3 regions of the Dyella sp. M7H15-1 genome follow, and region 2 is predicted to be linked to each of the others. Evidence: predicted binding sites of a transcription regulator. Region 2 holds the regulator's gene; each other region holds the start of a gene.
The links. Region 2 encodes HrcA, which represses chaperone genes, less so after heat shock. Its sites were predicted from a motif close to TTNGCACTCNNNNNNNNNGAGTGCNAA; they were not measured.

Region 1 (3,505 bases), 1.1 Mb from region 2:
CATGCCACCCATACCGCCCATGCCGCCGCCCGGGGGGTTGGGCTTTTCTTCCTTCGGCAGCTCGGCCACCATCGCTTCGGTGGTGACGAGCAGGCCGGCCACGGAAGAAGCGTTCTGCAGAGCCAGGCGGGTGACCTTGGTCGGATCCAGGATGCCGAACGCGATCATGTCGCCGAACTCGCCGGTGGCGGCGTTGTAGCCGAAGTTGCCCTTGCCTTCCTTGACCTGATTGACGATCACGGACGGCTCGGCGCCCGCATTGGCGACGATTTCGCGCAGCGGCGCTTCCAGCGCGCGGCGCGTGATGGCGATGCCGTGGTTCTGGTCTTCGTTCTCGCCCTTGAGCTTTTCAATCGCCGTCAGCGTGCGGATCAGCGCCACACCACCGCCAGGCACCACGCCTTCTTCAACGGCGGCGCGAGTCGCGTGCAGGGCGTCTTCCACGCGGGCCTTCTTTTCCTTCATTTCGACTTCGGTGGCAGCACCGACCTTGATCACCGCCACGCCGCCAGCCAGCTTGGCCACACGCTCCTGCAGCTTCTCGCGGTCGTAGTCGGAGGTGGTTTCCTCGATCTGCGCCTTGATCTGCTTGATGCGGGCTTGGATCTTCGCCGCTTCGCCGGCACCGTCGATGATCGTGGTGTTTTCCTTGGTGATCACGACCTTCTTGGCGCGACCCAAATCTTGGATAGTGGCCTTCTCCAACTGCAGGCCCACTTCTTCGGAGATGACCTGGCCGTTGGTGAGGGTGGCCATGTCTTCCAACATCGCCTTGCGGCGGTCGCCGAAGCCCGGCGCCTTCACGGCGGCAACCTTGACGATGCCACGGATGGTGTTGACCACGAGGGTGGCCAGTGCTTCGCCTTCGACTTCTTCGGCAACGATCAGCAGCGGCTTGCCGGCCTTGGCCACGCCTTCCAGCACCGGCAGCATTTCGCGCACGTTGGAGATTTTCTTGTCGTGCAGCAGGATGAAGGGGTCTTCCAGTTCGACCTGCTGGCTCTGCTGGTTGTTGATGAAGTATGGCGAGAGGTAGCCGCGGTCGAACTGCATGCCTTCGACCACGTCGAGTTCGTTCTCAAGACCCGAACCTTCTTCCACTGTGATCACGCCTTCCTTGCCGACCTTCTTCATCGCGGTGGCGATGATGTCGCCGACGGCGACGTCGGAGTTGGCGGAGATGGTGCCGACCTGGGCGATGGCCTTGTCGTCGGCGGTGGGCTTGGAGAGCTTCTTCAGCTCGTCCAGCGCCGTGATCACGGCCTTGTCGATGCCACGCTTCAGATCCATCGGGTTCATGCCGGCTGCCACGGCCTTCAGACCCTCGCGCACGAACGCCTGGGCCAGCACGGTGGCGGTGGTGGTGCCGTCACCGGCGTTGTCGGAGGTCTTGGAGGCGACTTCCTTGACGATCTGGGCGCCCATGTTCTCGTAGGGATCGGCCAGTTCGATTTCCTTGGCGACGGATACGCCGTCCTTGGTGATGGTGGGAGTGCCGAAGCTCTTCTGGAGCACGACATTGCGACCCTTCGGACCCAGGGTGACTTTCACGGCGTTGGCAAGGGTGTTCACACCCTTAAGGATGCGTGCACGGCTGTCTTCACCGAAGCGAACTTCTTTAGCGGCCATAATTTTTTTGCCTCAAAAAAATTGAATTAAGTACGAAAAATCTTGCGAAAGAACTGCGGAAGGAGCCAAAGGCGACTGGTTACGCACTTTTTGCTTCCACGCCTATCGCGCCAAATCAACCCTCGATCACCGCAACGATGTCGTCTTCCTTCAGGAAGACCAACTCTTCGCCATCGATCTTGATATCTTGTCCGGCGTACTTGCCGAACAGCACCACTTCATCCGTCTTGACTGACATCGGACGGACCTTGCCGTCGTCCAGGATCCGGCCTTCACCGGCAGCGAGGACCTTGCCGCGGGTCTGCTTTTCGGTGGCGCTATCGGGAATCACGATGCCGCCGGCGGAGACGCGCTCCTCTTCCAGGCGCTTGACGATGACACGATCGTGCAACGGACGCAGTTTACTCATGGGAAAAACTCCAGCTTTGGCTTGAGGTTAGAGATGGTGGCGACCCCGGCGGCCAGCCTCTTGAAGGCGACTGCTAGCACTCGGGAATTATGAGTGCCAATTCTAGCCTCCAAAAAAACCCCAGGTACAGGGGCCGGCTCGGGTTCCGCAAACCGGAATAGGGGTGGGTGAACCGCTTTCAAGGGTTGTTGTGAAAATTTTTCTGAAGTGCCGCCTACTGCTCCACTCGCCTATCGACAGCGAGGCCCGGAACGTCAACGATTACACCTTGCATCATCAGAAGGCATTGGCCGTGAGTAACGAGCGCTCGCTTCGCGAGGAAATAATCGCCTACGGGCTGAAGCTGACGCCGTCCGGGCTGAGCCAGGGCACGTCGGGCAATCTGAGCATCCGCTTCGAAGGGGGATTCCTGGTCACGCCCAGCGGCGCGCCCTACGAAGACATTATTCCCCAGGACATCGTTTTCGTTGACATGAATGGCTGTTACGACCACCCCCGACGTCCATCGAGCGAGTGGCGCTTCCACCGCGACATTTACGCCGCACGACCGGACGTGGGCGCCGTGGTTCACGCCCATCCACCCTACAGCACCGCGCTTGCGATGTGCCGGATGGATATTCCGGCAGCGCACTACATGATTGCAGTAAGTGGCGGAGATTCGATCCGTTGTGCCAGCTATTACACCTACGGCACGCAGGAGCTGTCCGATGCAGTCATGCAGGCCCTAGATGGACGCCTGGCCTGCCTGTTGGCAAATCACGGCATGATCGCAGCAGGGGCCACGTTGGAGCAGGCTATGTGGCGCGCAGTGGAAGTGGAGACGCTGGCGCGGCAATACGCGCTAGCGCTGCAGATTGGCAAACCTTCACTGCTCAGCGACACGGAAGTGACGCAGGTGTTGGAAAAATTCAGCAACTACGGCCTGATGTCACGCAAAGAATCACCCGACTGAGCATTATTTCCTTTCGTAACCGGCGCCGCTTTTAACTTGACAAAGCCGTTGTTTCGGTACAATGCATACCAAACCCTTCTTCTCCCCCTGGCAAAGCGAAGCATTTATATGTTCTCGCAACCATCGATTCCCGCTGATCAAATACGTACGCATTATCTTGCGCCATTTGGCCTTACTGTCTTGTTAAGACAAGGCGCGCCTGGGCAAGCGGTTGACTCGTTATTAATCGGCACACCTGAACAGTTTGGGATGATCCTATTTGTGTCGTCACTCGATGCCGAAATTTATCGATTGCATGCGCAAACGCTAGGCGAAAATTGGATACGGCACCCTTTTGAGACTATTGCGTTCCAATACGCAGTTCAGCGCCTAGGAGTGGCTTCAATTTATCTTGCCTTTGGTTTCTTTGGAAATAGCCATAGGCAACTCATACTAGGAGCATCCGGATGTTTGCTGTTACCGTATTTCGCACAATTATTCGGTCCGCTAGAGCAACCGAACGAACCGACGACTTT
Region 2 (3,505 bases):
CATAGGGCACGATGTGCAGGTCTTTCTGCACTTCGGCATCGGTAAACTTGCGGCCGATTAGGCGCTTCACCGCGTAGAACGTGTTCTTGGGATTGGTCACGCTCTGGCGCTTGGCCGGTGCGCCAACCATCACCTCGTTGTCCTTGGTGAACGCGACGATGGAGGGCGTGGTGCGATCGCCTTCCGCGTTTTCAATCACCTTGGTGGTGCTGCCATCCATGATGGCCACGCACGAGTTGGTCGTGCCCAAGTCAATGCCGATGATCTTGCCCATATGTATGCTCCGGAATCTCGCAAGCGGCCCCTCGGCCGCGAATGGTTGTCAGATGGGGTTTTGCTGACAGGCGTTCAATACCAGCTAAACCCTGCAGTATTGGAATTGTCAGAGCCTGTTCAACATCTCCCCATCGTTCGCATAGCCCTGAGTGGCCGCCATGTGGGCACTTAGGGGCTATGCGGACTGCGGGGAGATATGAACAGACTCTCTTCGTTCAGTCGTCCTTGGCCACGGCCACCAATGCCGGGCGCAGCAATCGATCGTTCAACACATAGCCTTTCTGCAGCACCGTAACCACGGTGCCCGGCGCCTTGCCCGGCGCCTCCACCATGCTCACCGCGTGGTGGCGCTCCGGATCGAGCGGCTGATCCAGCGGATCCACCTGCACCAAGCCGTTGTTGCCAGCGATACGCAGCAATTCCTTCAGCGTGAGGTTCATGCCCTCACGCACTGAAATCACATCACCACCTTCTACCGACAAGCCACGTTCCAGGCCGTCGTAGATCGGCAATAGGTCGTTGAGCAGCTTTTCGTTGGCAAAGCGGCGGGCCTGTTCCAGGTCGCGATGCAGGCGGCGGCGCTGGTTTTCCAGCTCGGCCTTCTCGCGTAGCACGACTTCGCGCAGCTCCTTGTTGCTGGCCTCAAGCTCGGCAAGCTTGGCCTTGAGAGCTTCCAGTTCACCACCCGAAGCGGCGGTCTGCTCGCCGCTTTCCGGCGTTTCATTAGGCGAGTGCGAATCGCTGTTGTGCATGAATCACTCCAAACATCATCCGTGGCCGGTACGCCGTACCAACCTCCAAAAACTTACGGGCAAAAGAGCCGACTTATGGACTCTCAGCCTCCCGTCGGCGTTTATAAGGCCGTGGCCGCGCGATTCAAGGCTTCGCTCAGCAGGCCCGCCGTCGCCTGCACCACGGGGATCACCCGTTCGTACGCCATCCGAGTCGGGCCGATGACCCCCACCGCCCCAAGCAACCGGCCCTGCGCGCCGTAGCTGGCAGTCACCACGCTACAGCCATCCAGCGCCGCAAAGCCCGACTCTTCACCGATGAATAGTCGCACGCCTGGCGCCTTTGCGCAGACTTCCATGAGTTGCAGCAATTCATTTTTCTTCTGGAAAGCTTCGAACAGCTCACGCAAGCGATCCAGGTTGGCCAAATCCGAATAGGCCATCAGGTTGGTCTGGCCACTGACCAGCACGTCCTCATCTTGCGGTGCGAACGAAGCCGCCGCCAGTTCCACCGCGCTGGAAAGCATCCGATGCAACTCACTGCTTGCCTCGCGCAATTCGCGCAGCAAATGTGCGCGGATATCATCCACGCGCAAGCCAACGAAGTGCCCATTGATGTAGTTGGCGGCCTGCTCCAGCTCCCCGTTGTCCAGTGGCTTGGCAAGCTGGATCACGCGGTTTTGTACCTGGTTGTCCGAGAACACCAGGATCACCAATACGCGCGCGTCAGGTAGTGTCACGAAATCGATATGACGCAGCGGGAAATCGGTCTGGCGCGGCACCGTCACCACGCCAGCGAAATGGGTCATCGCCGACAGCAGCGCCGAAGCATTGCCCATCAAATCACGTACCGTGGTTGGACCCGAGGGTAGCTCGCGCTGCAAGCGCACCATTTCCTCGTGCGGCAGCGGCTGCAACTCAATCAGGCTATCCACGAACAGGCGCAGGCCACGCGGCGTAGGAATGCGCCCTGCCGAGGTATGCGGCGAGGCCACCAGACCAGCCTCTTCTAGATCGACCATGATGTTGCGGATCGTCGCCGGACTCACATCTAGCCCGGACGAGCGCGACAACGTGCGCGACCCCACTGGTTCACCATCGGCCAGGTATTGCGCAATCAAAGTGCGCAACAGGCGGCGAGCGCGGATGTCGAGGTCGTGGTGGTAGGGCATGCGCTGTGGCAATCCGTGAGACGCTAAAGAAATAAGGTGTGGGGGCGGAGAATGCAAGAAAGGAGCTGAGGGATTAAGGGCGAGTAGCGAGGGCGCGGTTCCCCATATCGTGGTAGACGTTGACACGTGCGCTCTCGCTACTCGCCCCTCATCCCTCCTCCCCCGCCGCCAGCGCTCCCCTTACAATCGCCCTATCTACGGCCACCCTCCCCCATGCTTACTTCCCTCTACGTCCGCCATCTCGCCGTCGTCGAAGAAGCCGATATCAGCTTTGGCCCGGGCCTGACCGTGGTCAGCGGCGAAACCGGCGCGGGCAAATCCCTGCTGGTCGATGCACTGATGCTGCTGGCCGGCGCCCGCGCCGATAGCGGTATCGTGCGTGCCGGCAGTGATCGCGCCGAGCTGGTGGCCGAGTTTGATCTGAAAGACCTGCCTGACGCCGCCCAATGGTTGCAGCAGGAGGAACTGGACGAAGACGGCGCCTGCCAGCTGCGCCGCGTGATCCGCGCCGAGGGTAGCTCCCGTGCTTGGATCAACGGTCGCCCCGCCACCATCGGCCAGATGGGTGACCTCGCCGCATTATTGGTGGAAATCCACGGTCAGCACGAACACCAGGCCCTGCTTGAGCGCGCGCATCAACTGAACCTGCTCGACGCCTACGCCGAAAACGACAAACAGGTCACTCAGGTATGCGAGTTAGCCGCGCAGTGGCGCGAAATCGGTGCGCGCATCCGCAAATTGAGCGGTGGCGACGATCGCGAACATCGCCTGGAACTGCTACGCCACGAACTCTCCGAGCTGGAAAAGTGGGCTTTACCGCCTAACCAACTCGCCGAACTGGAGGCCAGCCATAAACGCCTGGCCAATGCCAGCAAACTCACTGAAGGCATTACTGGCGTGGTCGAGTTGCTCGACGGTGACAGCGAATTCGCGCTACGCCAATCACTGGATCGTGCCCATGCCGAACTGGGTCGATTGGCCGCGCTCGATGACCGGCTGGCCCCGCTGCTGGAATTGCTCGACAACGCGCAGATCCAGCTCAACGAAGCCGTCGATGGCATGGAGCGTTACGCGCAGGACGTCGATCTTGACCCCGAACGTTTCGCCGAAGTCGACACGCACCTGACGCGCCTGCACGAACTCTCCCGCAAGCATCGCCTGTCCGCCGCCGAGCTCGACGGCAAGCGCGACGCGATGCAAGCCGAACTCACCGAACTAGAAAATGCCGGTGACGCACTCGAACGACTCAGCGCACAACGCAACCAGTTGCTGCGCGACTACGCCAACATCGCCGAGGCATTGAGCAAATCCCGCCAGACCGCTGCA
Region 3 (3,505 bases), 1.5 Mb from region 2:
AGGCAGGCAAATTCATGAAAAGGGCTTCACTATGAAGGTGATACAAAGATTCACCATCCTGCTCATCCTTGCACTTTGCATAGCCACGGCCGTAGCCCAAGGTACTATGCCGCCACTCAGCCACTTACAACAGGCGCCAGTAGAAGGTATTACGACGGCCGGCGACAAACCCATCGTCAGCATCAATCTGGTCTCCTACGATCCGATTATAGGAGACGTGGCCGGGCGAGTGACCGTCATATGGCCGCAAAGCATGCTCAGCAAAGACTATGGGCTATACCACGATGCGCGCCTGCTGGAGGGTTACAGCATCGAGGACTCCATTTTGGACATAAAAGGCAATAAGCCATTCGTCATCTTCAACTCCAGTCTCAAAACACTCAACGAAGTGGATGGAAGCGGATCGCAGTTTCTTTACCCATTCGACACCCATCACATTCGGATGAGGATAGGTTTGGTAACTAATCTTGGGAACGGCTGGCAGCCGCTTCCCTTCGATGTCGATTGTACGAAGTGCACCTTCGAAGGCTTCTTGATCACCTTTGATGGTCAGGTCGATGCTCAGGGCTATTACAACGTCAAGTTCACCATCCGTCGCACCTTTCCTACCATGGTTTTCGCCATCATCCTGAATGTCGTCATGGTGCTGATTGCGGTGATCGTGTTGGTCATGGCCGTGCGCATCCTGCGCCAGAACGAAGTTCCGCAGATCACTTCGCTCGGCTTTATCGGCGGTCTTCTGTTTGCCATTCCAGCGGTACGCAATTTGCAACCAAAGATTCCATCGATGGGTCTGATGATCGATTACGCAGGTTTTTTTTGGGCCGAAGGCTTTCTGGTGATCGCGCTGCTGATCGTGATGATTTGTTGGCTCATGCGTGAAAAACCTAAAGAAGACTGACACCGGAAACACGGCCTTCCACACTGCAGGCCACACTGTGGCCGTATGGACTCCCTTCATTCTGGGCTTCAAAAGGGTTTAGTTTTTCGCCGAGGGCCTCGGGTCGCCCTTAAGACGCCTTAAAACCCCGTCCAAGGGCAATCATGAACATGGACAAGGCCGGAGGCATTCATGTACCATCCGGTACACAAAAGGTGTCGGAACTCGTGATGCCTTTAGCAGTCCAGGTATCAGAGTGCTAAGCTGACCCCATACCCCAGGAGATTCCAACATGTCCCAAGCCTTGGCGACGGCTACTTTGCCGGTTCCCAGCGTCGTCGGCAGTCTGGATGCCTACATCTCGGCGGTTCACCGTATCCCGGTGCTCAGCCAAGAGGAAGAGCAAGACCTGTCGCGTCGTTATCAGTCGGAGGAGGATCTTGCCTCCGCTCGCAAGCTGGTGGTGTCGCACCTGCGCTTTGTCGTTCACGTAGCCCGCGGCTATAGCGGCTACGGCCTGCAGCTTTCCGATCTTATCCAGGAAGGCAATATTGGCCTGATGAAGGCGGTGAAGCGTTTTGATCCTGACCAGGGTGTTCGTCTGGTCAGTTTCGCCGTGCACTGGATCCGTGCAGAGATGCACGAGTTCATTCTGCGCAACTGGCGCATTGTGAAGGTGGCCACCACCAAGGCGCAGCGCAAACTGTTCTTCAACCTGCGCAAGAGCAAAAAGCGCCTGGGTTGGATGAACGCCGAGGAAGTGCGCATGGTCGCCAAGGATCTGGGCGTGCCGGAAGCCACCGTACGCGAAATGGAATCGCGTCTGTCAGGCCGCGATATCGGCTTTGAGGCCCCAGCCGATGCCGACGAAGATGCCAAGCCGGCACCGGAAGCGTTCTTGATCGACGAGGGTGCTGATCCATACAAGAACGTGGCCGACGCCGACCAGGCCGACAATCAGCTCGAAACCCTGTCGAGCGCGCTGCAGAAGCTGGACCAGCGTTCGCGCGACATCATCCAGCGCCGCTGGCTCAATGAAGAGAAGGCGACGCTGCAGGATCTGGCGGATGAATACGGTGTGTCCGCCGAGCGTATCCGCCAGGTTGAGGCGAATGCGATGAAGAAGATGCGCGGATTGTTTGCGGCCTGATCCAGCGTCGCTTCAATACGCAAGTTCTGACGGCCTCCCTTGTGGAGGCCGTTTTGTTGGGGGAAAGAAGCTTTCATATGAAGTGATCGTCACGGCCCCGTCGTTTTGGCGAAGGCAGGGATCCAGTGTCTTTGCGCATCTACAAGTCGCTGGGTCTCGGCCTTCGCCGGGGCGACGGATCATAGGGAGCTATGGATAAGGGCAAGCTCGTTTCATCAAATCATGAATCAGGCAAGCCTCGCGCGATTCACCTCCATTCATGCATGACCTACCCTAATGCCCATCGATGGAACGGTCGGAATCCCGCATGCCCCACATCCTGGTCATCGAAGATGACGAAATCACCGCACGCGAAATCGTGCTGGAACTGGCCTCGCATGGCATCACTGCTGAGCGTGTGCACGATGGCCTGCAGGGCTTCCAGCGTGCGCAGGAGCCGCATTTCGACGCTATTACCCTGGACCTGATGCTGCCTGGCATGGATGGCCTGACGCTAGTGTCACAGTTGCGCGAACGAGGCATTACTACGCCCGTGCTGATGATCAGCGCGATGGGCGATGTGGACGAGCGCGTACGCGGCCTGCGCGCAGGCGGGGACGATTACCTCACCAAGCCATTTGCACCGGACGAAATGGCGGCGCGCGCCGAGGTACTCCTGCGCCGACACCGGCTGAAGCAGCCGGCGCATACCAAGCTGCGCGTGACAGATCTCGAACTGGACATGATCAGCCGCACCGCTCGTCGCGGCAGCCGTGAGCTGACTTTGCTGCCCACCGAATACCGCTTGTTGGAATTCCTGATGCGCTACCCTGGGCAGGTACTTACGCGGGCGATGATTTTCGAAAGTGTATGGGGTTTGCGCTTCGATCCTGGCACTAACCTGATCGACGTGCATATCGCGCGCTTGCGCCGCAAGGTGGACAACGATGGTGAGCCGTCGCTGATCCGCACCATGCGTGGCTCGGGGTATCGCCTTGGCTAGTCCTGCCGGCAGAAGCCTTTCGATTCATTGGCGAGCAACCACGTCGCGATTGCTGCTTGCCTATGGCGTGTTCTTTGTCATCTGGGGCACGGTGTTGATGGGTTATATCTACTGGGAAACCCTGCACTACCTGGAAACGCGCACGGACATGCAGCTCAAGCAGCAGGTGACTTATCTGCGCGGTCTTGACCAGAACCACATGCTGGTGGCGCTGAATGATTACGTCATTCTGGAGCGCACCAATTACAACGCATGGGGTTTGTTCGACGCCCACAAAAAATGGCTGTACGGCGATGTGTTGCAATTCCCTGCTGGCTTGAAAATCGATTCGGATTCAGTACGCATGCCCACCGAGCAGGTGATCAGTGGGCCGTTTGCACCGCAGACATCCAAGCTTTCGGTGATCGCCACTCATCTTCCCAATGGGCAGATCCTGGTGCTGGCGCACAGTACACGCATTGCTGCGCGTGTCGGCAACATCATTTTTCATGCC

Region 1: the regulator HrcA is predicted to act here: its motif matches at 2,112-2,138, upstream of EO087_RS09355 (co-chaperone GroES).
Region 3: the regulator HrcA is predicted to act here: its motif matches at 1,117-1,143, upstream of rpoH (RNA polymerase sigma factor RpoH).

What each region holds. Positions count from the first base shown of each region.
Region 1 covers NZ_CP035300.1:2,001,065-2,004,569, forward strand. The annotation lists gene groL (chaperonin GroEL) at 1-1,629, opposite strand, end outside; gene EO087_RS09355 (co-chaperone GroES) at 1,745-2,038, opposite strand; gene EO087_RS09360 (class II aldolase/adducin family protein) at 2,229-2,990, shown strand; gene EO087_RS09365 (hypothetical protein) at 3,099-3,505, shown strand, end outside.
Region 2 covers NZ_CP035300.1:923,253-926,757, forward strand. The annotation lists gene dnaK (molecular chaperone DnaK) at 1-274, opposite strand, end outside; gene grpE (nucleotide exchange factor GrpE) at 492-1,028, opposite strand; gene hrcA (heat-inducible transcriptional repressor HrcA) at 1,130-2,179, opposite strand; gene recN (DNA repair protein RecN) at 2,393-3,505, shown strand, end outside.
Region 3 covers NZ_CP035300.1:2,922,233-2,925,737, forward strand. The annotation lists gene EO087_RS13515 (DUF4436 family protein) at 1-901, shown strand, start outside; gene rpoH (RNA polymerase sigma factor RpoH) at 1,173-2,030, shown strand; gene EO087_RS13525 (response regulator transcription factor) at 2,338-3,012, shown strand; gene EO087_RS13530 (HAMP domain-containing sensor histidine kinase) at 3,062-3,505, shown strand, end outside.